DNA from 3 places in the Microbispora sp. NPDC004025 genome. Region 3 is predicted to be linked to each of the others. Evidence: predicted binding sites of a transcription regulator. Region 3 holds the regulator's gene; each other region holds the start of a gene.
The links. The regulator HrcA, encoded in region 3, represses chaperone genes, less so after heat shock. The targets are predictions, from matches to a motif close to TTGGCACTCTCNNNNNGAGAGTGCCAA.
Positions count from the first base shown of each region.

Region 1 (9,807 bases), on a different contig from region 3:
GGAGCTCGGAGCGCAGTCCCGATTCCAGGCGGGGGTGGAGGCCGCCCGCCGGGGCTGGCTGTGACGGGACCTGCCGTGACGGTACCTGCTGTGACGGGGGGCCGCCGGGCACGTCAACGGCTGCGACGCCGAGGTCTGTGCCACCAGGCCGGCGCCGCCGATGCGGGGACACCGGAGCCCCGGGCCGCGGCCCGACGAGCAGATGAAGCGCACTTATCCTCGTGGAGGGGGCGGTGGTCATAAGGTGGGATGCGTGCTGGAAGACGTCCCCCGCGACCCGTTCGCGGATGACCCCAACGACCCCGCGGCGGAGCTTGGCACGCCCGACGACGTGGAGCCGCTGACGCTCGCCGAGCGCGACGAGGCGCTGACCGACCTCGCCGACGTGGAGGTCTTCCGTTCCCTGCTCGAACCCCAGGGCGTGCTCGGGCTGGTCCTCGACTGCCCGGAATGCGGCGAGCAGCACTACTTCGACTGGGACCTGCTGCGCGGCAACCTGCGCCAGATGATCGACAACGGTCGGCCGCAGGTCCACGAGCCGGCCTACCAGCCCGATCCGGCCGACTACGTCAGCTGGGAGTACGCCCGGGGCTACGTGGACGGCGTGATCGACACGGAGGAGAGCCGCTGACTGTCCACGTCGGCCACGAGCGCGCCCAGCAACCGGACGGCGGCGTCCGTGCCGCCGACCGGCTCGCGGCGGGCGAGCGCGTCGAGGACGGCGTCCGTCCGCATTACGTCGCCCTCCACGTCGGCATCGCCGTACGACCGCAGGTGGCGTGCCGTACGACGACGTTTCGTGGTCACGCAATCGACTCCAACTCGGCCAGTTGCCGGAGCCTCGCGAGCGCGCGATGCTGCGCGACCCGGACGGCACCCGGTGACATGCCGAGTACATTACCCGTCTCCTCGGCGGACAGGCCCGAGACCACCCGCAGAATGAGGAGCTCGCGCTGGGTGTCCGGGAGGCGGGACAGCAGGTCCCTGGCGTGCTGCGCCTCGATGTAGCGCACCACCGTCTCCTCCGGCCCGGGGCCCTCGTCGGGCCCGTCCGGCAGGTCCTGCGTCGGCACGGCCGAACGGACCGAGCTCCGCAGGGCGTCGGCCACCTTGTGCGAGGCGATGCCGAAGACGAACGACGCGAACGGACGTCCCATGTCGCGGTAACGCGGCAGCGCCGACAGCACCGCGATGCACACCTCCTGGGCCACGTCGTCGGCGATGTGGTATTGACCTGACACTCTGCCCAATCGAGCCCTGCAGTACCGGACCACCATCGGGCGCAGATGTCCCAGCAGTGATTCGATCGCGGTGCGATCTCCCTGTACGGCAAGGCTGGTCAGTTCCCTGAGGTCGGACTCATCCGATCTCGTCGCAAGCCTTACCCCAGTTGCGGCGTCGGCGACGCATCCCTCGGTCACGTTAGGCATGATGCCCGTCGCGATCGTTGATGTCCTCATGGTTAACGGCTACGGATTGGTCACATTGACGCGTCGATAACGGTCCGTAATCATTTGACCACTCGCCCGTTGGAACATTCCAACCGTAATGCCCAAAACAACATATATATGCCTGACGGCTTGACAGGGAAAAAGAAGTATGCCGGTCGTTGCCATTGCCTGCGGCCGGGCTTCGGCCCCGGTTGCCCGTCCCGGTTGCCTGTCCCCGGCGCACGGAACGGGGAGGCGCCGGCGCACGGAACGGGGAGGCGGAAAAGCGGAGCGCCCCGCGGTCCGCCCTTACGGGCGGGCGCGGGGCGCGGATCGCTACGGAGCCTGCGGCCGGGAGGGCCGCTAGGGAGTGTCTGACGAATGCTGCCCGTCGCGAGCGGGGATCCAGGTGGATGCGTCGCAAGGCGGAGGAGGAGCCCATAGCGGAGCTATGGGCGACGACGACAACGCCGCGAGGCGCCGCCTGGGCCACGCGCAGCAGGGCCATGATTTGTCAGACACGACCTAGGCCTCGATCAGTGGCCGTGACCGTGGCCGTGGCCGTGACCGCCGTTGGCGGCCGGAGCCTCCTCCTCGGGCTTGTCCACGACGAGGGCCTCGGTGGTGAGCAGCATGCCGGCGATGGACGCGGCGTTCTGCACGGCCGAGCGGGTCACCTTGACGGGGTCGATGACGCCCTGGCCCACCAGGTCGCCGTACTCACCGGTGGCGGCGTTCAGGCCCTCACCGGCGTTCATCGCGGCGATCTTGGTGGTGACGACGTAGCCCTCCAGGCCCGCGTTCTCGGCGATCCAGCGGGCGGGCTCGATCAGCGCCTTGCGGACGATCGAGACGCCGGTGGCCTCGTCGCCGGTCAGGCCCAGGTCGTCGAGCTCCTTGGACACGTGCACGAGCGCGGAGCCACCGCCGGAGACGATGCCCTCCTCGATCGCGGCGCGGGTCGCGGAGATCGCGTCCTCGAGGCGGTGCTTCTTCTCCTTCAGCTCCACCTCGGTCGCGGCGCCGACGCGCAGCACGCACACGCCGCCCGCCAGCTTGGCGAGACGCTCCTGGAGCTTCTCACGGTCCCAGTCGGAGTCGGACTGCTCGATCGCGACCTTGATCTCGCGGATGCGGTCCTCGATCGCCTGCGCCTCGCCGGCGCCGTCGACGATCGTGGTGGTGTCCTTGTTGACCACGACGCGGCGGGCCGTGCCGAGGACCTCAAGGCCGACGTGCTCCAGCTTGAGGCCGATCTCCTCGCTGACGACCTGGCCGCCGGTGAGGATGGCGATGTCCTGCAGCATGGCCTTGCGGCGGTCGCCGAAGCCGGGGGCCTTGACGGCGACCGAGGTGAAGGTGCCCCGGATCTTGTTGGTCACCAGGACAGCCAGGGCCTCGCCCTCGACGTCCTCGGCGATGACCAGCAGCTGGCGCTTGGTCTGGGCGACCTTCTCCAGCAGCGGCAGGAAGTCCGCGATGGAGGAGATCTTGCCCTGGGTGATGAGGATGTAGGGGTCCTCGAGGACCGCCTCCATGCGCTCGGAGTCGGTCACCATGTAGTGCGACAGGTAACCCTTGTCGAACTGGAGGCCCTCGGTGAACTCCAGCTCCAGGCCCATGGCGTTGGACTCCTCGACGGTGATGACACCGTCCTTGCCCACCTTGTCGAACGCCTCGGCGATCAGGCCGCCGATCTTCGCGTCCTGCGCGGAGATCGTGGCGACGTTGGCGATCTCCTTCTTGTCCTCGACGTGGCGGGCGCTGCCGAGCAGCCGCTCGCTGACGGCCTGGGCGGCCTTGTCGATACCACGCTTGAGGCCCAGCGGCTGCGCGCCGGCGGCCACGTTGCGCAGGCCCTCGCGGACCATGGCCTGGGCCAGGACGGTCGCGGTGGTGGTGCCGTCACCCGCGATGTCGTTGGTCTTGGTAGCCACTTCCTTGGCGAGCTGGGCGCCAAGGTTCTCGTACGGCTTGTCCAGCTCGACCTCGCGAGCGATGGTCACACCGTCGTTCGTGATCGTCGGGGCACCGAACTTCTTGTCGATGACGACGTTGCGGCCACGCGGGCCGAGGGTCACCTTGACTGCGTCGGCGAGAGCGTTGACACCACGCTCGAGAGCGCGCCGCGCGTCCTCTTCGAACTCCAGGATCTTCGGCATTCAGGTCTCCTTGTGAGCGCGCGGAGCCCCGGGCGCGTGTCCCGGGGCTCCACTGGCCGACGCGGCCTACTTCTCGATGATGGCGAGCACGTCGCGGGCCGAGAGCACCAGGTACTCCTCGCCGCCGTACTTGACCTCGGTGCCGCCGTACTTGCTGTAGAGGACGACGTCGCCCTCCTTGACGTCGAGCGGGATGCGCTTCTCGCCGTCCTCGTCCCAGTTGCCCGGACCCACAGCGAGGACGCGGCCCTCCTGCGGCTTCTCCTTGGCGGTGTCCGGGATGACCAGGCCGGAGGCGGTGGTCTGCTCGGCCTCAAGCGGCTGGACCACGATGCGGTCGCCAAGCGGCTTAACGGGAACCTTGGTGGCGGTCGTCACGATCGGACCTCCCCTTCAGATTGCGATGAATGAGCTGAAGAGGCGACCAGCGGCCTGCCGTCGCGGGTGTCAGACCTGTCTCGTCGCTGTTGGCACTCTCAATGGCAGAGTGCCAACACGAAACAGTATGCAAGTGGCGCGTGACAGTCAACACGAACCGGCATCGCAGGTCAGACGCGAGAGGCGTACGACCCGGAGCGCACGTCGTCGACGATGCCCGGGCGGCTCGGCTGCCATCCGAGGACCTTCCTGGCGAGGTCGCCGCTCACCACCTGGCTCAGGGCCAGGCCCTCGGCGAAGGGACGGCCGAGCGCCTGGCTCGCCTCGTCGACCGGCCACGGCACCGCCTTCCCCGTACGGCCGGCCGCCGCCGCGACGTCGGCGACGCTCACCGCCTCCTCGGTGACAGCGTGGAAGAGACTCCCCGGCTCGGCCTTCTCGATCGCGAGCACGAGCAGGTCCGCCAGGTCGTCGACGTGGACGGTCGGCCAGGTCGGGACCGGGCCGCCCGCGTGGACGTACCGCCCGTCCTCCCCGTCGGGGGAGGCGAGCAGCCCGGGGATGCCGCCGCCCCGGCCGTACACGATGCCGGGCCTGACGACGACGCCGCCCGCGTCCCGCACCAGCCCCTCGACCCGCGGCCGGTAGCCGGACAGGGTGATGGGGTTCAGCGGCGCGTCCTCGCCCGCCGCCTCCGTGGTGGCGCCGAGCACCCAGACGCCGCTGGTGTAGACGAGCCGCGCGCCGCCGCCGGCCAGCGCCTCGATCGCCGCGACGTCCACCGCCTCGTCCCCGACGGGGTTGGCGGCGTGCACGACGACGTCGATGTCCGGCGTCACCGCCGCGCGGAGCGTCTCGGGCTCGTGGATGTCGCCGTGGCGCACCTCGCCGGGTACGGCGGTGTCGCGCGCCTTCGGACGGACGAGCGCGACGACCTCGTGACCGTGTTCGGCGAGGCGCTCCGCCAGCACCGAGCCGATGTACCCCGTCGCGCCGAGCAGCAGGACCTTCATTTTTCTTCCACCTCGAACACTTCGACGTTTTACTGTTCGACGCAGACGGTAGCGCACCCCCCATCGATATTTCAACGTCGAAGCTTCGGTTACGATGGCCGGTGGAGGAGGAGCGGCGGAGGACCCAGGCCGCGCGCGCTATGAACGACACCCTCGCGAACGACAGCACCTGCACCGGCACCGGCACCGACGGCAACGACACCACCTGCGCCGGCGCCACCGGCAACGACGCCGTCGACCAGATCCTCAGCCAGTGGGCCCAAGTGCGCCCGGACGTGGACTGCTCGGCGATGGGGGTGGCCGGGCGCATCTCCCGCGCGTCCCGGCTGCTGGAGAAGGGCATCAAGGAGTACTTCTCCGAACACGACCTGGAGCCGTGGGAGTTCGACGTGCTCGCGACTCTCTTCCGGTCCAATCCCGATCACCTGCTCTGCATGAGCGACCTCGCCACCGCCGCGATGGTCAGCTCCGCCGCGCTCACCAACCGGGTGGACCGCCTCGTCGCGAAGGGACTGGTGCGCAGGGAGGTCTCACCGTCCAACCGCCGCATGGTCCTGATCACCCTCACCGACGAGGGCCGGGCGGTGGTCGACGCCCTGCTGGCCGGTCACGTGGCCAACGAGGGGCGAATGCTGGCCGGCCTCACCGACGAGGACCGGGCCCAGCTGTCCGGGCTGCTGTGCAAGCTGCTCGCCTCGCTCGGCGACGTCCGCCCCTGCTGACCGCCGGGCACGGCCTTCCCGTTCCACCGGCTCCCGCCGGTTCCCGGCGGCCCCCTGCCGTCGCCCGCTCCGGGGCTCGTCCACAGGGCGACGCCCAGGGCCGACGTACGCGCCGGGCAGGCGGTAGCGTCGCGGGCGTGGACCTGGACGCCTTCCGCATGCTGCTCACGCCCGCCGGGCGCGGGGCCCTGGACGAGGCCGTGAGGATACTCGCCGACGGGGCCGACCCGGTGGCCGCCGCGAGCGCGCTGCGCCGCGGCCACCCGGCCGACCTGGCGGCGGCGGCGCTCACCCAGGCGTCGCTGCGGCGGCGGGCCGAGGCCAAGTTCGGCCCCGACGCCGCCGTCATGTACTTCACCCCGCACGGGCTGGAGCAGGCCACGCGCCCCGAGGTCGCCGCGCACCGCGCCACGAGAATCCGGGCCACGAGAATCCGGGCCGCCGGCACCCGGGCCACCGGCACCCGGGCCGGCGGAGAGCCGGCGGGCGGCCCCGCCGTGCTCGACGTCTGCTGCGGGATCGGCGGCGATCTCCTCGCACTGGCGCGGGCGGGCTGCGCCGTGGACGCCGTGGACCTCGACCCGCTGACCGTGGAGGTCGCCCGCGCCAACGCGGAGGCGCTCGGCCTGTCCTCCCTGGCCGGCGTCCGCACGGGCGACGCCGCGCTGGCCGACCCCGGCGGCTACGGCCTGCTGTTCGCCGATCCCGCCAGGCGTGGGGCGCGGGGACGGACCTTCGACCCGATGGCGTACTCCCCCACCTGGCCGGTCGTGCTCGACCTGGTGGCCCGCGCCCCGGCGGCCTGCCTGAAGGTGGCCCCCGGCATCCCGTACGAGTTCATCCCGGAGGGCGCCGAGGCCGAGTGGGTGTCGTACCGCGGCGAGGTGAAGGAGGCGGCGATCTGGACCGGGATGGGAGCGGGCGGGCGGCGCGCCACCCTGCTGCCGTCCGGGGTCACGCTCACGCCGTCCGGCGCGGAGGCGGAGACCGGGCCCGTGAGCCGCTACCTCTACGAGCCCGACGGCGCGGCGGTGCGGGCCCACCTGGTCGCCGAGGTCGCCGCCCTCGTGTCCGGCCGCCTCGTCGATCCGCAGATCGCCTACATCACGAGCGATCGTCTCGTACGCACGGAGTGGGCCTCCTGCTACGAGGTGACCGATGTCATGCCGTTCTCGCTCAAACGCCTGAGGGCGGCGTTGCGCGAACGGCGCGTCGGCGCGGTCACGATCAAGAAACGCGGGTCCGCCGTCGACGTGGAACGGCTGCGCAAGGATTTGCGGCTTTCCGGCGACAATTCCCTCGTCATTGTCCTGACCCGCATCGGAGAGCGGCCGTTCGCCCTGCTTTGCCAGCCCATGACCAGCGCTTACGCGTGAAACCGGAGTAATTCACCGGCAATTGGCGCCTTTCTCATTCCACCCCTGATGGCCGCGGGTCAGGGCCTAAAGTTGGCCGTCGGGCGTGCCGCCTGTTCGTTCATCCTGCGCGAGACCGGGCCGAACCGACGTTTCGGCGAGTGAAGGAGCATTCTCGGTGGAGCATTCCAGCCACAACCTCCTCCAGGCGGGCAGCCAGACGGCCGTCTCCGACCGAATGCGCGAACTGCTGGCGCGGGCGGCGCAGGACCACGTCTACGAGCAGCGGACGCAAGGCGCCGTGCTCGACGAGATCCGCCAGCGGCTGGAGGGCATGGAGTGGCTCCTCCGCGAGGTGCGCGAGCGCGAGCTGGGCGGCCTCGGCGCGGCCCTCGAGGCGATCACCCAGCGGCTCGACGACATGAACGCCAGGCCGCCCGCCTGGGCCGAGGGACTGGCTCAGCACGTGGAGCTGCTGCGCGACCACGTGGACGAGGCCGGCGGACGGACCCAGGGCCTCGCCGACCGCATGACCGACTTCGCGCACCGGCTCGGCAAGTTCCAGGGGAGCATGGAGGCCGCCGCCGGGCGCTTCACCCGGCTCGACAAGGCCCTCGCCGAGCTCACCGAGCGCACCGAGCGGCTGGAGTCCGTGGTCGTCGAACGGCTCGACTCGGTCGGCGGCGGGGTCGAGGCGGTGCGGAGCGGCGTCGGGGACGTCGCCGCCGGCGTGGACGAGATGAGCGCCACCATCGCGGGCATGAACGCCGACCTCACGCTGACGGCGGGGGCCATGGCGCCCCTCGCCGAGGCGGTGCGCGGCAGGCCGGACCGTGAGCAGATCGCCGAGACCGTCTCTGACGCGGTCACCCGTGCCATGGAACCGGCCCGGGGCGACGTCGCCCGGCGGCTCGCCGCGCTGGAGGAGACCATGCTGGCGCTCGCCGAGGTCCTCCTGCGCCCCGCCCGCGGCCACACCGACTGAGCACCCGCCCCTCCGGAGGCGCCGCGGGCTCGCGTGATCAGACGTTGACGACGGTGATCGGGAGCGACGAGTCGGCCGGGATCTCCAGGGTGGAGGGCGTGACGCCCGCCGACACCAGATCGGCGCCGAGCGCCGCCACCATCGCACCGTTGTCGGTGCACAGGCCGGGCCGCGGCACCCGCAGGCGCACCCCGGCCGCGTCGCAGCGCTCCTGGGCCAGAGCCCGCAGCCGGGAGTTGGCGGCCACGCCGCCCCCGATCAGCAGGTCCTTGACGTCGTAGCGGGCGCACGCCTGCAGGGCCTTGCTGGTGAGCACGTCCACGACCGCCTCCTGGAACGACGCGGCGACGTCGGCCACGGGCACCGGCTCACCCGCCGCCTCGCGGGCCTCGACCCACCGCGCCACGGCCGTCTTCAGACCGGAGAAGGAGAAGTCCAGAGTTCCGTCGTCGTACTTGCCACGGGGGAACGTCACCGCCGCGCCCGATCCCTCACGGGCGGCCCTGTCGATGTGCGGCCCGCCCGGGAACGGCAGGCCGAGCACCCGGGCCACCTTGTCGAACGCCTCCCCGGCCGCGTCGTCCACGGTGGACCCGAGCGAGATCACGTCGTGCGCCACGTCGGGCACCAGGAGCAGCGAGGAGTGCCCGCCCGAGACCAGCAGCGCGATCGAGGGCTTGGGCAGCGGGCCGTGCTCCAGCTGGTCCACGGCGACGTGCGCGGCGAGGTGGTTGACCCCGTAGAGCGGGACGCCGAGCCCCAGCGCGTACGCCTTGGCGGCGGCCACGCCGACGAGCAGCGCCCCCGCGAGGCCCGGGCCCGCGGTGACCGCGACCGCGTCGATGTCGGAGAACCGCAGTCCCGCGGCGGCCAGCGCGCTCTCGACCGTGGGCGTCATCGCCTCCAGATGGGCCCGCGAGGCCACCTCCGGCACCACGCCGCCGAAGCGGGCGTGCTCGTCCATGCTGGAGGCGATGGTGTTGGCCAGCAGCGTGTGCCCCCGGACGATGCCCACGCCCGTCTCGTCGCAGGACGTCTCGATCCCCAGCACGATCGGCTCGTCATGCCCCCTCATGCCCGCCCTCCATCTCTCCGTGTCGTGGGCCGAGATCCTTCACCATCGTGATGGCGTCGGTCCCGTCGTCGTAGTAGCGCCGTCGCAGGCCCAGGCGCCGGAAGCCGAACCGCTCGTACATCGCCTGCGCGGGCGGGTTGTCGGCGCGCACCTCCAGGAACACCGAGGCCGCGCCGCGCCGTACGGCCTCGGCGAGCAGCGCGTCCATCAGCGCGGTCCCGACGCCGGCGCGCCGGTGGCCGGCGAGGACGGCGATCGTCTGGACATCGGCCTGGTCGCCCGCCGCCGCAAGCCCCGCGTAACCCACGACGCGGTCGCCCACCTCGGCGACGAGGTAGTGGCGGGTGCGCGGCTGGTCGGCCAGCTCGCCGCGCATCATGCCCTCACTCCAGGCGTCCGCGGGGAACGTGGTCCGCTCGATCTCCATCACAGCGGGCAGGTCCTCGTGGGTCATCTGGCGCAGGACGACCTCGGCCTGCCTCACGGCGTGTCCCCGCGGCGGGTCACGCCGTCACCCGCTTCGGCGCCCCGGGCACCTGCGCGTCGGGACGCCGCAGGTAGATGGGGCGCGGCGGGCCGAGCACGGCCAGCTCCCGGGCCTTCTCGACCGAGTCGACGCGTCCCTCGGGCACCCGGGCGATCTCCGCCGCCTCCTCCTCGCTCAGCGTCGCGAGGTGCTCGGCCGCC
Region 1 covers NZ_JBSGHN010000003.1:505,913-515,719, forward strand. Annotated here, with positions in the region: gene ACWEQG_RS10415 (helix-turn-helix transcriptional regulator) at 1-64, shown strand, start outside; gene ACWEQG_RS10420 (DUF5319 domain-containing protein) at 254-631, shown strand; gene ACWEQG_RS10425 (anti-sigma-D factor RsdA) at 592-807, opposite strand; gene ACWEQG_RS10430 (sigma-70 family RNA polymerase sigma factor) at 804-1,430, opposite strand; gene groL (chaperonin GroEL) at 1,967-3,592, opposite strand; gene groES (co-chaperone GroES) at 3,659-3,970, opposite strand; gene ACWEQG_RS10445 (NAD-dependent epimerase/dehydratase family protein) at 4,141-4,983, opposite strand; gene ACWEQG_RS10450 (MarR family winged helix-turn-helix transcriptional regulator) at 5,124-5,705, shown strand; gene ACWEQG_RS10455 (class I SAM-dependent methyltransferase) at 5,843-7,081, shown strand; gene ACWEQG_RS10460 (hypothetical protein) at 7,239-8,045, shown strand; gene tsaD (tRNA (adenosine(37)-N6)-threonylcarbamoyltransferase complex transferase subunit TsaD) at 8,083-9,120, opposite strand; gene rimI (ribosomal protein S18-alanine N-acetyltransferase) at 9,107-9,604, opposite strand; gene tsaB (tRNA (adenosine(37)-N6)-threonylcarbamoyltransferase complex dimerization subunit type 1 TsaB) at 9,624-9,807, opposite strand, start outside.
Region 1: a site for HrcA is predicted at 4,060-4,086, ahead of groES (co-chaperone GroES). Genes of this name have one in related genera too.

Region 2 (9,807 bases), on a different contig from region 3:
GCCATGCCGTTCGACCTCGTCGGCGCGGTGCTCGTGACGGCGCTGGTGACGGCTCTGGTGGTCCTGCCGCACGCGTGGCAGGCCGCGAGTGGCGCGGCGGTCGCGGCCGGGGTGCTGCTGGCGCTGCGGTTGCGCGCCCGGCCGGACGGGTTCGTGCCGACGGTGGTCCTACGCGCTCCGGTGTTCCTGGTCTCGGCAGGGCTGGCGTTCCTGCTGGCGGTGGTCAACTTCGGGATGATCTACGCGTTGCCGCCGCTGCTCGCCGAGCACTCGGGGTGGAGCCGCGGGCAGGTCGGCCTGGCCATCACCTGGCCGTTGCTGTTCGGCGGGCTCGCGTCCTATCCGGTGATCGCGGCCACCGCCCGCGGTTCGTTCGGCGCGGCGGCCGTGGTGTTCCCTGTGCTGAGCGCGGCGGGCGGGGTGCTGGCCGTGCTGGGCCGCGGGCCGGTTGCGCTGCTCGCCGCCCAGGCGCTCGCCTCGGTCGCCGCCGCCTCCGGGCAGGGGGCGTACGCGGCCCGCGCCGCCGCTGCCGTACCCGCATCGGAACGGCCGACGGCGATGGGCCTGTTCAACCTCGCCTACCTGCTCGGCGCCGCGTTCGGCCCCGCCATCGCGACGCTCCTGGTCGGCTGAGCCTCCCGGGCCCCGCACTGTTCCCTCAGCGCGGGTGGATGGTGACGAAGAGCCTGCCCTGCGCCTGGGCCTGGGCGAGCTGCGCGGCCTGGCCGGGAGTCGTGGCGAGCACGAGCAGTGCGCCGCCGTCGGTACGGCCGGGCGGTCGTGCGATCACCCGCACCTCCTGGGCGATGACCCGGGCCTGGAAGGGCCCGTCCTCGAAGGCCGCGAGGACGTCGATCACGTCACCCGGGGACAGCAGCCGGGCGGCGTCGGGATCGGCGATCCGTATCGGTGTCGCGACCACCTGTCCGGCGGGCGCCTGCCCGGCCAGGGCCTGGCGGAACAGACCGGGGCCGAGCAGACGCGCGTCGGTGAGCGGCTCACCCCGGCGCAGCGCGCCGGCGACCACGCGGCCCGCCACCGACGTGCCGGGCACGTATGCCCCGGCGGGCACCGCGTCGGGCGGCAGCCGTACGACCATGACGTCGGAGGGGGCCAGCCGGCCTCCGGGGAGGTCCCGGGCGGCGGCGAGGACCTCCACCCCGCCGGGGGCCCGGACGGCCAGCAGCACGCAGGCCACCGCCAGACCGGCGAGAACGGCGGCGATCGGACGGCGGCGTCGCGCCGCCAGGCGCCTCACGCCGCGCACGGCCGCACCGCCCATGAACGGGCTCCGGCTGCTCCACGAGCGGCCTCACACCGTCGGCCGTGCGCGATCAGAAGGAGCCGACGCCGACGGGTCGTGGCACGCATCGGTGGTCTCAGGGAAGCTCGATCGGCAGTTTGACGCCGTCGAGCGCGCTGCCGCAGGGGCAGGCGCGCTCCTCCGGCAGGGCCTCGACGACCTGGGCGACCAGAGCGCGCATCCGCTCGACGTTGGCGGCGAAGAAGGCCAGGACCTCCTCGTGGGTGACCCCCTCACCGGCCTCCACCCCGGCGTCGTGGTCGGTCACGAGGGCGAGAGTCGTGTAGCAGAGGGCGAGCTCACGGGCGAGGACGGCCTCCGGGTGCCCGGTCATGCCGATGATCGACCACCCCGCACCCGAGAACCACTTCGACTCGGCCCGGGTGGAGAAGCGGGGCCCCTCGACCACGACCAGGGTGCCGCCGTCGACCGTGTCCCAGCCCGTCTCGCGCGCCGTGGCGACGGCGGCCGCCCGGCCCGAGGGGCAGTAGGGGTCGGAGAACGACACGTGGACGGCCCCGCCCGTGTCGTAGTAGGTCTGCTCGCGGCCCTGGGTACGGTCCACGAGCTGGTCGGGGATCACGAGGGCGCCCGGGCCGATCTCCGGGCGCAGGGACCCGACCGCGCTGGGCGCGAGCACCTGGCGGACGCCGAGGGACCGCAGAGCCCACATGTTCGCCCGATAGGGGATGCGGTGGGGAGGAAAAGTGTGGCCGCGGCCGTGCCTGGGGACGAACGCGACGGTCCGCTCGCCGATGCGGCCCACGGTGAGCGAGTCACTCGGCGGGCCGTACGGCGTCGTCACGTCGATCTCTTCGGCGTCCTCCAGCAGCGAGTAGAACCCCGAACCGCCGATGACCCCGATGTCTGCGCGATTGACCATGGGCCGACACTAGCGAACGCCGCCGCACACCCGGCGCGTCCCGTCGGCCCCTGTGGATAACCTCAGGCGGCGGCGGTCGAGCCGGACGAGGACGTGCTCGACGAGGAGGCGCTCGACGAAGACGAAGAGGTGCTCGACGAGCTCGTGGAGGCGGCGGCCTCCTTCTTGCCCGAGTCGCCGGACGCCTTCGAGGGCGACGTCGTCGTGGTGGACGTGGTCGTCGACGAGCTCGACGAACGGCTGTCGGTCCGGTAGAAGCCCGAGCCCTTGAACACGATGCCAACGGCGGAGAAGACCTTGCGCAGCTTGCCCTGGCAGGCCGGGCACTCCGTGAGCGGGTCGTCAGAGAACTTCTGGACGGCCTCCAGCTGCTCACCGCAAGCGGTACAGGCGTACTGGTAGGTAGGCACTCGCTCCTCCTGAGACTGGCACTCGACCGGGTCGATTGCTAATCGTACGCAATCAACAAGCGCAAACGCCACTCCAGCCATGTTTATTGCCCCGGGGTGTCCCTTTCGCCAGTGACCCCATCGACGGCCCTGCTCAGTTGCCGCGTTCGCCGTACCAACCGGCGAGCTTGCCGCGGCGGCTCACGGCGCGCAGGCGGCGTTCGACCGTCTCCCGCTGGGCGGCCGTGGTGACCACGAGAAGCTGGTCGCCCGCCAGCAGCCGGGTCGTCTGCGTGGGCACGAACGACTGCCCGTTCCGTACGACGAGCGTGACCATCGTGTTCGCGGGCAGCCGGAGCTCGAATATCTCCACGCCGTGCATGAGCGAGCCGGACGGGATGCGGACCTGCAGCAGGTCGGCGTTCAACTCCTCCAGCGGCGCGGCCTCGACGTCGAGGTCGCGCGCCTCGCCCTCGGCCGCCAGGCCGAGCACCCGGGCGAGGTACGGCAGCGTGGGCCCCTGCAGGATCGTGAACACGACGACGATGATGAAGACGTCGTTGAACAGGCCCTTCGCCCCCGGCAGGCCGGCGGCCCAGGGGATCGCGGCCAGCACGATGGGCACCGCGCCGCGCAGCCCGGCCCACGACAGGAACACCTGCTCGCGCCACGACAGGGCGCCGAGGCGCAGGAGCCGCGCGACCGCCGCGGACACCAGCACGGACGCCGGCCGGGCGAGCAGGACCAGCAGCAGGCCCGACAGCAGGGCCGGGACGAGCACGCCCGGTAGTTCGCGCGGGTCGACCAGCATGCCGAGCATCACGAACAGCCCGATCTGGGCGAGCCAGGCCGCGCCCTCCGCGAAGCCGCGCGTGGCGGCGCGGTGGGGGAGCTTGGCGTTGCCCAGGACCAGCGTCGTCAGGTAGACCGCGAGGAACCCGCTGCCGTGCAGCAGAGTCGCCCCGCTGTAGGTGACGAACGCGAGCGCCAGCACCGCGATCGGGTAGAGGCCGGAGGCGGGCAGGGCGACCCGGCGCAGCGCGTACACCCCCGCCGGGCCCACGGCGAGACCGACGGCCGCGCCGATGACCAGTTCGACGGTGGTGTCCAGCAGGACGTGCGGCAGCGAGAGGGTCAGCGACGAGCCCGCGCTCAGCATGATCACGAGGATGACGGTCGGGGCGTCGTTGAAGCCCGACTCGGCCTCCAGGATCCCGGCGAGCCGGGGTGGCAGCGGCAGCCGTCTCAGCACGGAGAACACGGCCGCCGCGTCGGTCGACGCCAGGAACGCGCCGAGCAGCAGCGCCATCCGCCACTCCATGCCGAGCAGGACGGCGACGCCCGCCGCGAGCACGACGACGCTGACCGCGATCCCGGCCGTGGCGAGCACGAGCGCCGTCGGCACGGCGTCGCGTACGTGGTTCCAGTTGGTGGTGAGACCACCCTCGGCGAGGATCACGGCGAGCGCGATCATGCCGAGTTGCTGGGCCGTCTGGGCGTTGTCGAAGTTGATGCCGACGATGCCGCCCTCACCGAGCAGCAGTCCGAGGCCGAGATAGAGGAGCAGCGTGGGAAGGCCGGTGCGATGCGCGATCCGTACGGACGCGATGGCCGCGATGACGACGACGGCGGACAGGAGCAGCCAGACGTTCAGACCCACCCGCTCCCTTCGCCGTCCGTTACGTCAATCTTGTCACATCTGTACCAAACGGGCGATTCCGCTCGGGAGGGCGGCGAAGCGTACGCGCTGGTCGTGCGGCTCGGCCGGCACCCCCTCCATCAGCTCGCCTTCGTGCAGGAGTGCCACCGTCGGCACGTTCGGCCCGACGCGGGCGAGCGCGCGGTCGTAGAAGCCGCCGCCGCGGCCGAGCCGTACGCCGGTGACCCGGTCCACCGCCAGGGCCGGCGCGATGACCAGCGCGGCGGTACGGATCGTGTCGACGCCGCGCCGGACGTCCACGGGCTCCATGATCCCATTGGGGCCGGGCGCCAGCGAGTCGGGACCGTCGTACACCGCCCAGTCGAGATCGCCGTCCGGGCGCTGGACCGGCAGGATCACCGTGGCGCCGTGCTTCCACAGGGCCAGGATCAGCCCCTGTGTGGACGGCTCGGTGCCGGTCGACCAGTAGCAGGCCACCAGGCCCGCCATCTGCACCCACGGCTGGTCGAGGAGTAACTCCCGGATGGACGCCGACGACTCGCGCAGCGTCTCCGCATCGAGTTCCGACCGGTCGCGCAGGATGCGCCGACGCAGGTTCATCTTGTCCAAAGACCGCTCCGTTAGTGTCTACTCATGGCTGACTTCGATCCCGTGACCAAAGCCGTCGTGCCCGCCGCGGGTCTCGGCACCCGCTTCCTTCCCGCGACGAAGGCGACCCCCAAGGAGATGTTGCCCATCGTCGACAAGCCGGCCATCCAGTACGTGGTGGAGGAGGCCGTCTCCGCCGGGCTGCTGGACGTCCTCATGGTGACCGGCCGCAACAAGCGCTCGATCGAGGACCACTTCGACGTAGCGTACGAGCTTGAGGACGCTCTTCGCGCCAAGGGCGACGAAGAGCGGCTCAACCAGGTGAAAGAGCCCGTCGACCTCGCCACCATGCACTACGTGCGGCAGGGGGAGCCCAAGGGCCTCGGCCACGCCGTCCTGTGCGCCAAGCAGCACGTCGGCCACGAGCCGTTCGCCTGTCTGCTCGGCGACGACCTCATCGACCCGCGCGACCCGCTGCTCAAGCGCATGATCGAGGTGCGCGCGACCTACGGCGGCAGCGTCGTGGCGCTGATGGAGGTGCCGCGCGAACACGTCTCCCTGTACGGCGCCGCCGCCATCGAGCCGACCGCCGAGGACGACGTCGTCCGCGTCACCGACCTCGTGGAGAAGCCCCCGGCCGACGAGGCGCCCTCGAACTGGGCCATCATCGGCCGTTACGTGATCGACCCGGCCGTGTTCGGCGTGCTGGAGCGGACCCCGCCCGGGCGCGGCGGCGAGATCCAGCTCACCGACGCCTTGCGTACGCTGGCCTCGGCGAGCCCGGAGGAGGGCGGTCCGGTGCACGGCGTGCTGTTCCGCGGCCGTCGCTACGACACCGGCAACAAGCTGGAGTATCTGCAGACCGTGGTGCAGTTCGCCGCGAACCGGGACGATCTCGCCCCCGAGTTCCTGCCGTGGCTGCGAGAGTTCCTCGACAAGTCCGGACAGTGAGCCGATGAAGCCCGTCGACCGTCATCTCGCCGACATCCTCGCGGCGGTGCGTCCGCTCGCGCCGCTCGAGGTCGAGATCGACGCCGCCCTCGGCGCCGTGCTGGCCGAGGACGTCGCCTCGCCCGTCCCGCTGCCGCCGTTCGACAACTCGGCGATGGACGGCTACGCCGTACGGGCCGAGGACGTGGCCGCCGCGCCCGTCACGCTGCCCGTGATCGGGGACGTGGCGGCCGGCGACGGCGGGCTGAACGCCCTCGGACCCGGCCTGGTCACCCGCATCATGACCGGCGCGCCCATGCCCGCCGGCGCCGACGCCGTCGTCCCGGTCGAGTGGACCGACGGCGGCACCGCCCGCGTACGGATCGACAGGCCGGCCCCGCTCGGCAACGCGATCCGGCGGGCGGGCGAGGACGTCCGGGCGGGCGACATGGTGCTCCGCGAGGGAACCAGGATCGGGCCCGCGCAGATCGGGATCCTCGCCGGGGTCGGCCGCCGCCGGGTGCGGGTGCGGCCCCGGCCGAGGGTCGTCGTGCTGTCCACGGGTGCCGAGCTCGCCGAGCCCGGCACCCCGCTGGGCGCCGGCCGGATCTGGGAGTCCAACAGCTTCATGCTGGCCGCGGCCGTGCGCGAGGCGGGAGCGGAGGGGTTCCGGGCCGGTTCGGTGACCGACGACCCCAAGGAGTTCCTGGACACCCTGGACGCCCAACTCGTGCGGGCCGACGCCGTGATCACCAGCGGCGGCGTCTCGATGGGGGCGTACGAGCCGGTCAAGGAGGCCCTGTCGCCGCTGGGCACGGTGACCTTCGAGAAGGTCGCCATGCAGCCGGGCATGCCGCAGGGCTTCGGCGTCGTGGGGCCGGACCAGGTGCCGATCTTCACGCTGCCGGGCAACCCGGTCTCGTCGTTCGTGTCGTTCGTCCTCTTCGTGAAGCCGGCCCTGCGGGTGATGCAGGGCCTCCCGGCCGGGCCGCCCGCGACCGTACGCGCGACCGCCACCGCGCCGCTGCGGTCCCCGGCCGGCAAGCGGTCGTACCTGCGGGCCGTGCTGTCCGGCGAGACCGTCGCGCCGGTGACGAGGCAGGGCTCGCACCAGCTCGCGGCGCTGGCCGGGGCGAACGCGCTGATCGTGGTGCCCGAGGACGTGACCTCGCTGCCCGAGGGCACCGAGGTGGAGGTGATACCGCTGTGAATGACGGCACTGCCAAGCTGACTCACGTGGACGAGTCGGGCGCCGCCCGGATGGTGGACGTCTCCGAGAAGGACGTGAGCGCGCGTACCTCCGTCGCGACCGGGCGCGTGCTGCTGTCGCCCGAGGCGGTGGCCGTGCTGCGCGCGGGGGACGTGCCGAAGGGCGACGCGCTCGGCGTGGCGCGGATCGCCGGGATCATGGGTGCCAAGCGCACCCCCGATCTCGTGCCGCTGTGCCATCCGATCGCGCTGACCGGGGTGAAGGTCGACCTGGCCGTCGTGGACGAGGGGGTGGAGATCACCGCCCGGGTCCGTACGGCCGACAGGACGGGCGTCGAGATGGAGGCGCTCACGGCCGTCACCGTCGCGGCGCTCGCCCTGGTGGACATGGTCAAGGCGGTCGACCCGGCGGCGGTGATCTCCGACGTCCGGGTGGAGGAGAAGACGGGCGGCAAGACGGGCCACTGGACCCGTTCCGGACAGGAGTAAGGCGTGCGCGCGTTGGTGGTTACCGTCTCCAACAGGGCGTCGGCGGGCGTCTACGAGGACCGCTCCGGGCCGCTGCTGGCCTCCCTCCTGAAGGAGGCGGGGTGCGACCGGGTGGACGGGCCCCGGGTGGTCCCCGACGGGGACGCCGTCGAGGCCGCGCTGCGCGAGGGCGTCGCGGCGGGCTACGACGTGATCGTCACCACGGGAGGGACCGGGGTGACGCCCCTGGATCTCACTCCGGAGATGACCGCCCGGGTGCTGGACCGGGAGATCCCGGGCATCGCCGAGGCCGTACGCCAGGTCAACAGGGAGAAGGTGCCGACGTCGATCCTGTCCCGCGGTCTCGCCGGGCAGGCCGGGAAGACGCTGGTGGTCAACCTGCCCGGCTCCTCCGGCGGCGTACGGGACGGCATGGCCGTGCTGACCCCGATCCTGGCCCATGTCGTCGATCAGATCCACGGCGGCGACCATGCGCGCTGAGGACGGGAGGCGTCCCGCGTGGCGCGTTGACCGTGTTCCGGTGGATGATTGACGAATGGATCGACTTCGCGGCTGGCCGGCGTCCATGGCCGAGGGGCCCGTCGGGCTGCGGCCGCTGCGCCTGCGGGACGTCCGTGACTGGCGCGACACCCGGCTGCGCAACGCCGAATGGCTCCGTCCCTGGGAGCCGAGCAACCCCGAGACCCCGCTGTTCCGCACCGGCCTCGGGCCGTACGTCTCGATGGTCGGCACGCTGCGCCGCGAGGCCCGCCAGGGGATGGCCATGCCCTGGGTCGTCACGTACGAGGGACGCTTCGCCGGGCAGCTCACCGTGGGGGCGATCGTGTGGGGGTCGGCCCGCTCCGCACAGGTGGGCTACTGGGTCGACGGCGCGCTGGCGGGGCGGGGCATCATCCCGACCGCGCTCGCCATGGCCGTCGACCACTGCTTCTTCACGACCGGTTTACACCGTCTGGAGGCCAACATCCGGCCGGAGAACCACGCCAGCCGCAGGGTCGTGGAGAAGCTCGGGTTCCGCGAGGAGGGCATCCGCCGGCGTCAGCTGCACATCGACGGCGCGTGGCGCGACCACATCTGTTACGCGCTGACCGTCGAGGACGTGCCGCGCGGACTGCTCGTGCAGTGGCGCCGCACGATGAACTCCGCCGCCCGCCGCAGCGAGTCCAGTCCCGGCTAGGGACACCTGGCCACGGACGTCGGCGACGGACACCGGCCCGGCCCGCTGCAATCGAAGAGCAAACCGATCATTAGCGTGCGCTGTGATGCTGCCTGTTGGAAGGTGAAACCGCGTCCCGGGAGACGTCCGCATGCACGCAGGCTCCGTTCACCGCGCCCCGGTGGCGCATCCCCGCGGTGACGGGCGTGGCCCGTGAGGATCACGCGCTCGCACGGGATCGAATTACATGAAGAGCTTTGACGATCTCGCGACACACCGGACCGAATGCTCGTCATCCAGTGACACGCAGTCCTACGGTGCGTGACGTGAACACCTCTCCGCCGACACAGGTCCACGGACGTGTTCACCATGCCCTTCGTCCGGGGGTGTGGAGGTGGGCGCATGGGTAGCGCCGTCCTCTACCTGGCCATCGTCGTCATGTGGCTCAGCGTCCTGCTGCCCATGTGGCTGCGCAGGGACCGGCACACGGACGACGACCTGTTCGAGGAGCAGGCGGAGGCGTCGACGCTGTCCGAACCGCCCGCGGCCGCCTCCGCCGAGGCCCCGGAGACCACGGAGGCAGGCTCCGACGACGCCGGCGATGAGGCGGAGGGCGGCGACGCCGACACGGTCGTCACACCGCCGGCCGCGTCCACCACGGAGGCGGCGCCGGGCACCGGGACCGTCACCGCGGACCAGGCCGAGACCGCCACGGCGGAACAGATCGCGTCGGAGCGGCACGCGCGGGCGCGCCGCGTCGCGGCCCACCGCCGCGCCCGGATCCTCGCCCGGCGCCGGCGGCGGCTCCTGTGGAGCATCCTGCTCGTGCTGGCGTCCGTGGTCACCGCGGCCGCCCGCGTCATGCCCTGGTGGGCCGTCGCGCCCTCGGGCGTGCTCCTCGTCGGCTACCTCGCCGTGCTGCGCGTTGCCGTACGCGCGGACAGGGAGCAGCGGGAGAAGGCCGCCCGGGCGCGCGCCGAGCACCTGCGCCGCCAGCGGGAGCGCCGCCGCGCCCTGGCCGCGCTGGCCCGGGAGGCGGAGATCATCAAGTTCGAGGCGCGCAAGCGCGTCCAGGTCTTCGACCAGTACGCCGACGGACGCCGCGCGGCCGGAGACTGATTCGGTGGCGCGAACACCCCGCAGAGTTTGCTAATCTAGTCGAGGTCGTTGGGGCTATAGCGCAGTCCGGTAGCGCACTTC
Region 2 covers NZ_JBSGHN010000005.1:240,263-250,069, reverse strand. Annotated here, with positions in the region: gene ACWEQG_RS16500 (MFS transporter) at 1-633, shown strand, start outside; gene ACWEQG_RS16495 (SAF domain-containing protein) at 659-1,267, opposite strand; gene ACWEQG_RS16490 (S-methyl-5'-thioadenosine phosphorylase) at 1,380-2,186, opposite strand; gene ACWEQG_RS16485 (FmdB family zinc ribbon protein) at 2,249-2,596, opposite strand; gene ACWEQG_RS16480 (potassium/proton antiporter) at 2,730-4,235, opposite strand; gene ACWEQG_RS16475 (5-formyltetrahydrofolate cyclo-ligase) at 4,269-4,835, opposite strand; gene galU (UTP--glucose-1-phosphate uridylyltransferase GalU) at 4,869-5,774, shown strand; gene glp (molybdotransferase-like divisome protein Glp) at 5,779-6,963, shown strand; gene moaC (cyclic pyranopterin monophosphate synthase MoaC) at 6,960-7,451, shown strand; gene ACWEQG_RS16455 (MogA/MoaB family molybdenum cofactor biosynthesis protein) at 7,455-7,931, shown strand; gene ACWEQG_RS16450 (GNAT family N-acetyltransferase) at 7,987-8,628, shown strand; gene sepX (divisome protein SepX/GlpR) at 9,010-9,726, shown strand; tRNA gene ACWEQG_RS16440 (tRNA-Ala) at 9,777-9,807, shown strand, end outside.
Region 2: a site for HrcA is predicted at 2,612-2,638, ahead of ACWEQG_RS16485 (FmdB family zinc ribbon protein). Genes of this name have one in related genera too.

Region 3 (9,807 bases):
CGGCGCGATCGGTGAGCTCGAGCGTTCGGCCGTCATCGAGGCGCTGCGCGGCTTACCCACCCGCCAGCGCGAGGCGCTGGTGCTGCGATACTACGGCGACCTGTCGGAGGCCGAGATCGCGCACGCGATGGGCATCAGCAAGGGCGCGGTGAAAAGTCACACGGCCCGCGGCATGGCCGCACTACGGATGGCACTGGAGCAGTTCTCATGACCTTCCCGCCCGACGACGAGTACGGCGAGTTGCTCCGCCGTGCCCTGCGCGCGGAGGCGGACGCGGTCGTGCCGTCTCCCGATGGACTCGAGATCATCCGCGGGCGGATCGACCAGCGCGGTCTGCGCGGCCTGCGGAACATGCTGTGGTGGCGCGTCGGAGCCGCCGTCGCCGGGGCCGTGCTCGTGGCGGGCGCGGTCGTGGCGGTCGTCCCCGGCCTGCGCGACCAGGTGGCGCAGTCGACGGGAATCGCCCCCGCCGGCGACGAGCGCGAGGACAGGACGGACACCTCGTCGATGAACCGGCCGCCCAACACGGCGCCCTCGCAGCCGGTCGTGATCGTGCCTGTTACACCGAGCCCGTCGCGCGGGCGGCCGAGCCCGTCCCCGACGCACAAGACGGGCACGACCACCAAACCGTCGCCCTCGCCGTCCGACCCCTGTGTCACATCCACGACCCAGGCAGGCGTCGTCGAGCCCGACCCGGCCCTGCCGCCGTCGTGCTCGCCGACCCCGGTGACGCAGCCGCCCACGGTCGCGCCCACGGTCTCGGCCCGCCCCTCGACGGCTCCGCCCACGACGTCCGCCCCGTCGTCGTCGGCCCCGAGCCCGATGCCGACGGAGACGGCCACGCTCAACTCGGCGAGCGAGTCGCCCGCTTCCTGACCGGCCCGCCGCCGCGGGCCGCCGTCACCAGCGGCCGCAGCGCGACAGCAGGACGGCCGCCGCCACCACGCCCGCCGTCGAGGTGCGCAGCACCGTGGGCCCCAGCAGGGCCGGTACGGCTCCCGCCTCGCGGAACGCGGCGATCTCCTCCTCGGCGACGCCGCCCTCCGGGCCCACGATCATGACGATGTCGCCCGGCCGCTCCGGCAGCGGCAGGCGGCTCAGCGGCTCGGCGGCCTCCTCGTGCAGCACGACCGCGAGCGCCGCCGCGGAGGCGAGCGAGCGGACCTGCGCGGTCGTGGCCTGCTCGGTCACCTCGGGCAGGTGGAAGCGCCGGGCCTGCTTGGCCGCCTCGCGGGCCGTGGCCCGCCAGCGGGCGAGGGACTTGGCGGCCCGGTCGCCCTTCCACTGCGTGACGCAGCGGGTGGCGGCCCATGGGACGATCACGTCGACCCCGGCCTCGGTCATCATCTCGACCGCGAGCTCGCCCCGGTCGCCCTTCGGCAGACCCTGCACGACCACCAGCCTCGGCCGGGGCGGCGGCACCTCGAACCGGCGCAGCACCTCGGCGGTCAGCGAGTCCTTGCCCGCCGCCGTGACCGTGCACTCGGCCACCCGCCCCGCGCCGTCGGTCAGGTCGATCCGCTCCCCCGGGCGCAGGCGGCGTACGGCGGCGGCGTGCCGGCCCTCCGGCCCGTCCAGGACGATGGTGTCCGCCGTCCGGCCGGCCGCGTCCGACAGGAACACGGGAACGCTCATGCTCAGCGGCCGTTGAAGGCGTCCCGCAGGCGGGAGAAGAAGCCCTGCTGCCCCGGGGAGAACTTGCCGGGCGGCCGCTCCTCCCCGCGCAGCTTCGCCAGCTCGCGCAGCAGTTCCTCCTGCTGCGGGTCGAGCTTGGCCGGCGTCTCGACGTTGACGTGGATCAGCAGGTCGCCCCTGCCGGTCTCGTTGAGCCGCTGGACGCCCTTGCCGTACAGCGGAATGACCTGGCCGCCCTGGGTGCCCGGCCGCACGTCGATGTCCTCGGGGCCGTCGAGGGTCTCGACCGTGATCGAGGTGCCGAGCGCGGCGGCGGTCATCGGGATGTGGACGGTGCAGTGCAGGTCGTCGCCGCGCCGCTCGAAGATCTGGTGCGGCCGCTCGACGATCTCCAGGAACAGATCGCCGGGAGGCCCGCCGCCGGGACCGACCTCGCCCTCGCCGGCGAGCTGGATGTGCGTGCCGTCCTCGACGCCGGCCGGGATCCTGACCTTGATCGTGCGCCGGGTCCTGACCCGGCCCTCGCCCGAGCACTCCATGCAGGGATGCCGGATGACGCTGCCGAACCCGCCGCACTGGGGGCAGGGGCGTGAGGTCATGACCTGGCCGAGGAACGAGCGGGTCACCTGCGAGACCTCACCGCGTCCGTGGCACATGTCGCAGGTGTCGGGGTGGGTGCCCGCCGCCGCCCCGGAGCCCTGGCAGACGTCGCAGACGACGGCCGTGTCGACCATGATCTCGCGGGTCGTGCCGAACGCCGCCTCCGACAGGTCGAGTTCGACCCGGATCGTGGCGTTGCGGCCCCGGCGGGCACGCGAGCGGGGACCCCGCGCCGCGCCCGCCGAGCCGAAGAAGGCGTCCATGATGTCGCTGAACGGGAAGCCCGCGCCGAAGCCGCCGGCCCCGGCCCCCGCGCCGCCGCCGAACGGGTCGGCGCCCATGTCGTACATACGGCGCTTGCCCGTGTCGGACAGCACCTCGTACGCCTGGTTGATCTCCTTGAACCGCTCCTGGGTCTCCGGATCGGGGTTGACGTCCGGGTGCAGCTCACGGGCCAGGCGGCGGTACGCCTTCTTGATCTCTTCCTGGCTGGCGTCGCGCCGGACGCCAAGGGTCGCGTAGTAGTCGTTGGACACTTATGACCCCGCCAGGATCTGGCCGACGTACCGCGCCACCGCGCGTACCGCACCCATCGTCACCGGATAGTCCATTCGTGTCGGGCCCAGCACTCCGAGCCGGGCCAGTTCCCTGTCGCCCGAACCGTACCCGGCGGCCACGATAGAGGTGCCGCGCAACCCGCTGTAGGGGTTCTCGGATCCGATTCGGACGGTGATGTCGGACAGCCCGCCGGTCTCACCCAGCAGGCGGATGAGGACGACCTGTTCCTCCAGCGCCTCCAGCACGCCGCGCAGGCCGACGCTGAAATCCGCGGCGGCGAGGTTGGCCGTACCGGCGAAGGCGATTTTCTCCTCGTGCCGCTCCACGAGCGTCTCGAGCAGCACGGACAGGATCGTGGCCGCCGCGGGCCTGTCCTCCGGGGGCAGCCGCTCGGGCACCTCGGCCACGGTCTCGGGCACCTGGGACAGCCCGCACCCGTCCAGGCACGCGTTGAGCACGGCGCGCAGGTTGGCGATCCGGTCGTCGGCGATGGCCTCGGGCAGGTCGACCACCCGCTGCTCGACCCGTCCCGTGTTGGTGATCAGCACCAGCATGACCCGCCGCTCGGCGATCGGGACGATCTCCACGTGCCGGACCGACGACCTCGTCAGCGAGGGGTACTGGACCACCGCGACCTGCCGGGTGAGCTGCGCGAGCAGCCGCACCGTGCGCATGACGATCTCGTCGAGGTCCACCGCCCCCGCGAGGAAGGTCTCGATGGCCCTGCGCTCGGCGCCCGACAGCGGCTTGATCTGCGACAGCCGGTCGACGAACAGGCGGTAGCCCTTGTCGGTGGGCACCCTGCCGGCGCTGGTGTGGGGCTGGGTGATGTACCCCTGCTCCTCCAATGCCGCCATGTCGTTGCGGATCGTCGCCGGGGAGACGCCGAGGTTGTGCCTGTCCGCCAGGGCCTTGGACCCCACCGGCTCGTTGGTGGACACGTAGTCCTCGACGATGGCGCGCAGAACGGCGAGCTTGCGGTCGTCGAGCAATGTGTCACCTCCCTGTGCCTGGAAACACCGACTCTGGCACTCTGTGTTCCCGAGTGCCAAGTGTACGGCTACCACCCCACGTGGTGCGATAACGCGGAGGGCACCAGGACAAGTGGGCTGCAAATCGACGGCAAGTGGCATGGTGGACTCTTCATCTCATGTACGAGAATCACAACCCCGCTCCGGCCGACGCCACCATGCGGGTCCCCCGCCCCGCGCCCGCCATGCCGCCCGGCGCGACCCTGCGGATGCCCAACCCCGTCCCCCCGCCGTACGGCGGCTCCCGGCCCATCCGGCCCCGCCTGCTGTGGGTCTTCCTCTCCTGGGCGCTCTTCCTCGTCCTGCTGGTGGCCGGGGTCGGCGGGTTCGCCGGCGGACTGTTCTCCACGATCGGCGACATCGCGCCCACCACGACCTTCTCCGGCGGGCAGTCGGTGAGCGTCGCGCTCGACCCCGCGGACAAGCCCGCCATCTACGCGGCGGTCGACCAGCCCACCGACGTCAGCTGCCGGCTCGGCGACGGCACCGACCCGCAAGTGCGGCTGACCCGGCCGGCCGCCTCCCAGACCGTCGCGCTTAACGGCACCACCTGGGAGCTGCTGTTCGAGGCCGGCGTCCCGCGGGCGGGCACGTACCAGCTCGCCTGCGACGGCGACGGGGTGAGGTTCGGCGTCGGCAAGCAGCTCACCGGGGACATCGGCAAACTGGTGGGCGGTGCGCTCGCGCTGCTCGCGCTCCCCGTCGTCGGCTTCCTGGCCGCGGTGATCGTGACGATCGTCGTGCTGGTGCGCCGTTCCGGGGCCCGCCGTCGCATGGCGTGATTTGCTAGCGTTCCCCGCATGTACGGGCGGGACGTGCTTTCCGGAGACTGGCGGCGGCCACGGCGGGGGCGGATCCCCGAGATCCCGGCCGAGCCCGAGCTCGTGGTCGAGGACGCCGAGGGCCGCTTCTGCGGCGCCGTGGTGGCCTGCGACAAGGAGGCGGTGACGCTCGAGGACCGGTTCGGCCGGCGGCGGGTGTTCCCGCTGACCCCCGCCGGGTTCCTCCTTGACGGCGAACCGGTCACCCTGGTGCGCCCCCAGGCGGGCCCGAAGGGGCCGCTGCGGAGCGCCTCGGGGTCGATCGCGGTCGAGGGCCTGCGCGCGCAGGTCGCCAGGGAGAGCCGCATCTACGTCGAGGGCGTCCACGACGCCGCCCTGGTCGAGAAGATCTGGGGACACGACCTGCGGGTGGAGGGCGTCGTCGTCGAATACCTGGAGGGCGTCGACGACCTCCCCGCCATCGTCGAGGAGTTCTCCCCCGAGCCGGGCCGGCGGCTGGGCGTGCTCGTGGACCATCTGGTGCCCGGCTCGAAGGAGAGCCGCATCGCCGCCCGGGTGTCCGGGGACGACGTGCTCGTCGTCGGACACCCGTTCGTGGACATCTGGCAGGCGGTCAAGCCGCGGGCGCTCGGCATCCCCGCCTGGCCGGACGTGCCGCGCGGTGTGCCCTGGAAGGAGGGGGTGATCGCGGCCCTCGGCTGGCGGATGGACCCCCAGGAGGCGTGGCGGCACATCCTGGGCCGGGTCACGACCTACGCCGACCTGGAACCCGAGCTGCTCGGCCGCGTGGAAGAACTGATCGACTTCGTCACGATCCCCTCGCCGTGATCGCGCAGCCCTCCGGACGGACGGCTCCTGTCCGGCGGCGGCGTACGTGGTGATCTCGCAGGCGCAGCGCTTCAGGGGACCAGATCGCGGATAACGGCGTCGGCGAGCAGCCTGCCGCGCAGCGTGAGCACGGCCTGGCCCGCCTTGAACGCCTCGACCTGCAGCAGCCCGTCCGCCAGGGCCCGCGCGCACGCCGTACGCGCCTCGGGGGCGATGTCCGCGAGCGGCAGGCCCGAGACCAGGCGCAGCTCCAGCATGACCCGTTCGACGGCCCTGTCCTCCGCCGACAGCACCTCGCGGGCGTGCGCGGGCGAGGTCTCCGCCGCCAGGCGTGCGGCGTACGCCGCGGGATGCTTGACGTTCCACCAGCGGGTGCCGCCGACGTGGCTGTGCGCGCCCGGCCCGGCCCCCCACCAGTCCCCGCCGGTCCAGTAGAGCAGGTTGTGCCGGCAGCGGGCCTCGTCGCCCGCCGCCCAGTTGGAGACCTCGTACCAGCTCAGGCCGGCGGCCGTCAGCATCTCCTCGGCGATCAGGTAGCGGTCGGCAGCCACGTCGTCGTCCGGCATCGGCAGCTCACCGCGCCGGATGCGGGCGGCGAGCCGGGTGCCGTCCTCGACGATCAGGGAGTACGCCGAGACGTGGTCGGGCCCGGCGGCCAGCGCGGCCTCCAGCGAGGCCCGCCAGTCGTCGTCGCTCTCCCCCGGCGTGCCGTAGATGAGGTCGAGGTTGACGTGCTCGAACCCGGCCTCGCGGGCCTCCCGTACGGCCTCGGCGGGGCGGCCGGGGGTGTGCCGCCGGTCGAGGACGGCGAGGACGTGCTCGCCCGCGCTCTGCATGCCGAAGCTCACCCGGGTGAACCCACCCGCCCGCAACTCCTTCAGGTAGGTCTGGTCCACGGACTCGGGGTTGGCCTCGGTCGTCACCTCGGCGCCGGGCCGCAGGCCGAACTCCGCACCGATCGCGTCGAGGATCCGTACGAGATCGGCGGCGGGCAGCAGCGTCGGCGTGCCGCCGCCGAAGAACACGGTCTCCACGGCCGGTGCGGCGTCCCCCAGCACGCGCCGGGCCAGCCGTATCTCCTCGACCGCGGTGGCGGCGTAGTCGCGCTGCGCGGCGCCGGGGCCCAGCTCCGCCGCCGTGTAGGTGTTGAAGTCGCAGTAGCCGCAGCGTGTCGCACAGAACGGCACGTGCACGTAGAAGCCGAACGGACGGGAGCCGAGCCCGTCCAGGGCCCCGGACGGCAGCTCGCCGCTCTCGGGGACGGGATCGCCGTCGGGAAGCACAGAAGGCACGCTCTCCAGTCTGCCGCCACTCACACCCTGCCCTCGACGCCCCCGATCACCGGAGCTCGGACTGAGCCCCATCGGGGATTGCCGCCCTATTCGCCTTTGCCGCACTCGCCCAAATATCGCATCATTTGTCGTGACCGATCAGTCTAATGCGCGCCTGCCCGGCCGCCGCGTAACGCCATGACAAATCACCGCCTCAACAACACCAGCCGCCGTGCACGCCCGACAGCGGAACACCCGGCGATTCCCGGAGCACCCGGGGAAGTGTTTCGATCTTTCCGGGAAACTCAAGGCTGCGCCAGCGGCTTTTATCGGCCGCCAGGCAGGGGATCAACCGGCCCGAGCGCGCCGATCTCCGATTCCGGTCTCATCGACGGCCGGAGCCGCAGTGCGGGCCGCCGCGCCCTCGTCGAGCCTCGCCAAAGGGCCTGATCCCAAGGAATGCGGCAAGACCACCGGCTCCGACTCTCTCTGGCGGCGCAGCCAGAAGTGTCACAGCAACAACACCTGCCTGCAGAACCATGCCGACCATGTGGTGATGGGCGGCGCCAAGAGCAAGAAGAAGTACGTCAATTGAATTCTCGTCCCCACCGAGCGGATCAGCGGTATCGAATGTTCCTGGATCTGCGGCAGCAGCGCGCCGAATTACTGGAGGGCCGCGGACTTCTATGCCACCCAACCTCCCGCCGTGGTTCCCACCCCGGTGGCATTGGGGATCAATTCGAAGCAGGCCAGGGATTTCGACCAGCTGCACATTCACATGGCGAGGGCGCGCTGGGAGTCCTGGCACGACCTCGCCGCCCAGGACAACCTGGCCGCCAGAACCGTGGCGAACTCGCGGCGCACGGCTCCCCGTCCGCCGTCTCTCGGCGCTGCCATTGACGCCCTGATCACCCGGGTCTACGATCGCGACAATTTACAGGAAACTTTCCTATAAAAAGCGCTCGGAGGCCGGCGTGCACATGAGAAGGACCCTCGCAGTGGCGGTCGCCGCCACCCTGGCGGCCGCACTCGCGCCGTCAGCGGCCCAGGCCACCACCGGCGGCGGGGACCGCTACAAGCGGGTGGCCTACTTCATCCAGTGGGGCGTCTACGGACGGAACTTCCACGTGAAGGATGTGGACTCCAGTGGTGCGGCCGGGAAGCTGACCCACCTCAACTACGCCTTCGGGTTCGTCGGCCCGGAGGGCACCTGCTACTCCGCCGACCCCTGGGCCGACTGGCAGCGTCCCGTGCCCGCCGAGCAGAGCGTCGACGGTGTCGCCGACACCGACGACCAGCCGCTCAAGGGCAACCTCGGCCAGCTCAAGAAGCTCAAGGCCCGCCACCCCGGCCTGAAGGTCCTCATCTCCCTCGGCGGCTGGACCGGCTCGAAGTACTTCTCCGACGCCGTCCTCACCCCCGAATCCCGCGCCACGCTCGCCGCCTCCTGCGTCGGACTGTGGCTCAAGGGCGACCTGCCCGGCCTGCCCCCCGGCACCGCCGCCGGCGTCTTCGACGGCATCGACCTCGACTGGGAGTGGCCCGGCTCGGCCGGCAACGACGGCAACGTCATCCGCCCCGAGGACAAGCAGAACTTCACCCTGTTCCTGGCCGAACTGCGCCGACAGATGAAGGCGTACGACCGGCGGGCCGAACTGACCGCGTTCCTCCCCGCCGCCGCCGCCAAGATCGACGCCGGATTCGAGGTCCGCAAGGTGTTCGACCAGCTCGACTTCGCCACCGTCCAGGGCTACGACCTGCACGGAACCTGGGAGAACCGCACCGGCCACCAGGCCAACCTGCTCACCGACCGCCGCGACCCCAACGAGGTGAAGTTCAGCGTCGACCAGACCGTACGCGACTACACCGGACGCGGCGCCCCCGCACGGAAGATCGTCATCGGCGTCCCCGCCTACGGCCAGGGCTGGACCGGCGTGACCTCCCGCGGCAACGGCCTGTACGCCACCGCCACCGGACCCGCCCCCGGCACCTGGGCCGCCGGCAACGAAGACTACAAGAACCTCGTCAACAAGCCCGGCAAGCGCTACCGCGACCTGCTCACCGGCACCCTGTGGCTCTACGACGGCAACGAGTTCTGGTCCTACGACGACCCCGCCGTCATGCTGGAGAAGGCCGCCTACATCCGGCTCAAGGGCCTCGGCGGCTCCATGCTCTGGTCCATCGACCAGGACGACGCCAAGGCCTCCCTCACCACCGCCCTCTACTCCGTCCTGCGCTGACCCGGCGTCTCGGGGAGGGAGCCGTCGCGGCTCCCCTCCCGGATGAAGGTGTCCGGCTCCGCACCACCCGTCTCGGCCTCAGCGCCGTCGAGGCGGACGGGGCCGTGGCGCAGCCGAACCGTGTGCGGGGTCTGTGGTCCCCGGCTCTGCCGTGCGAGGACGCGCAGGGCGCCGGCGGAGCTCGGGTCGTTCGGGGTGTAGATCTCCAGGCGGTGATCGGGGCTGTCGGGCTGGAGCCAGACCTGGTAGGAGACGCTCACGGCGCCCACCGTGGGATGCCGCAGGTGCATGGTCCCCACCGTGCAGTCGGCGACCTCCCCGATCGTCCACATCATCGAGAACTCGTCGCTGCGCATGGTGAGCTCTCCGATCAGCTCCGCAAGGCGTGCGTCCGCGGGGAATCTCCCCACCGTGAGCCGGAGGTAGGCGACGTGGATGCGGGCGAGCTCTTCCCAATTGCCGTACAGCTCGCGGGTGAGCGGATCGAGGAAGAACATCCGCGGGATGGACGGCCGGCGCGCCGCGTTCCATGGCGCGTCGAAGGGAACGTGCTCGGCGACGAGCGCGTGACCGGTGCGGTTCCACGCGAGCACGTCGCCACGACGGCCGAGCACGATCGCCGGCGTCGCGTCTCCCAGGGATTCCAGGAGTGCGAGGACTCGGGGGTGCGGCTCTTCTTCGGGCGGTGCGGCGAGGCCGGGATTCGCGGATTGACGCGCGAGGTTCCGGAGGTGCACGGTCTCGATCTCGTCGAGCCGCAGCACCCGCGCGAGAGCGCCGAGCACCTGCGTGGAAGGGCTCTCCGCCAGACCTTGCTCCAGACGCGTGTAGTAACCGGCGCTCATTCCGGCGAGCTGCGCGA
Region 3 covers NZ_JBSGHN010000001.1:426,962-436,768, reverse strand. Annotated here, with positions in the region: gene ACWEQG_RS02155 (SigE family RNA polymerase sigma factor) at 1-211, shown strand, start outside; gene ACWEQG_RS02150 (hypothetical protein) at 208-876, shown strand; gene ACWEQG_RS02145 (16S rRNA (uracil(1498)-N(3))-methyltransferase) at 901-1,635, opposite strand; gene dnaJ (molecular chaperone DnaJ) at 1,638-2,771, opposite strand; gene hrcA (heat-inducible transcriptional repressor HrcA) at 2,772-3,785, opposite strand; gene ACWEQG_RS02130 (hypothetical protein) at 3,944-4,606, shown strand; gene ACWEQG_RS02125 (DUF3097 domain-containing protein) at 4,625-5,434, shown strand; gene hemW (radical SAM family heme chaperone HemW) at 5,506-6,726, opposite strand; gene ACWEQG_RS02115 (hypothetical protein) at 7,112-7,300, shown strand; gene ACWEQG_RS02110 (CDP-diacylglycerol diphosphatase) at 7,301-7,660, shown strand; gene ACWEQG_RS02105 (glycoside hydrolase family 18 protein) at 7,686-8,945, shown strand; gene ACWEQG_RS02100 (helix-turn-helix transcriptional regulator) at 8,927-9,807, opposite strand, start outside.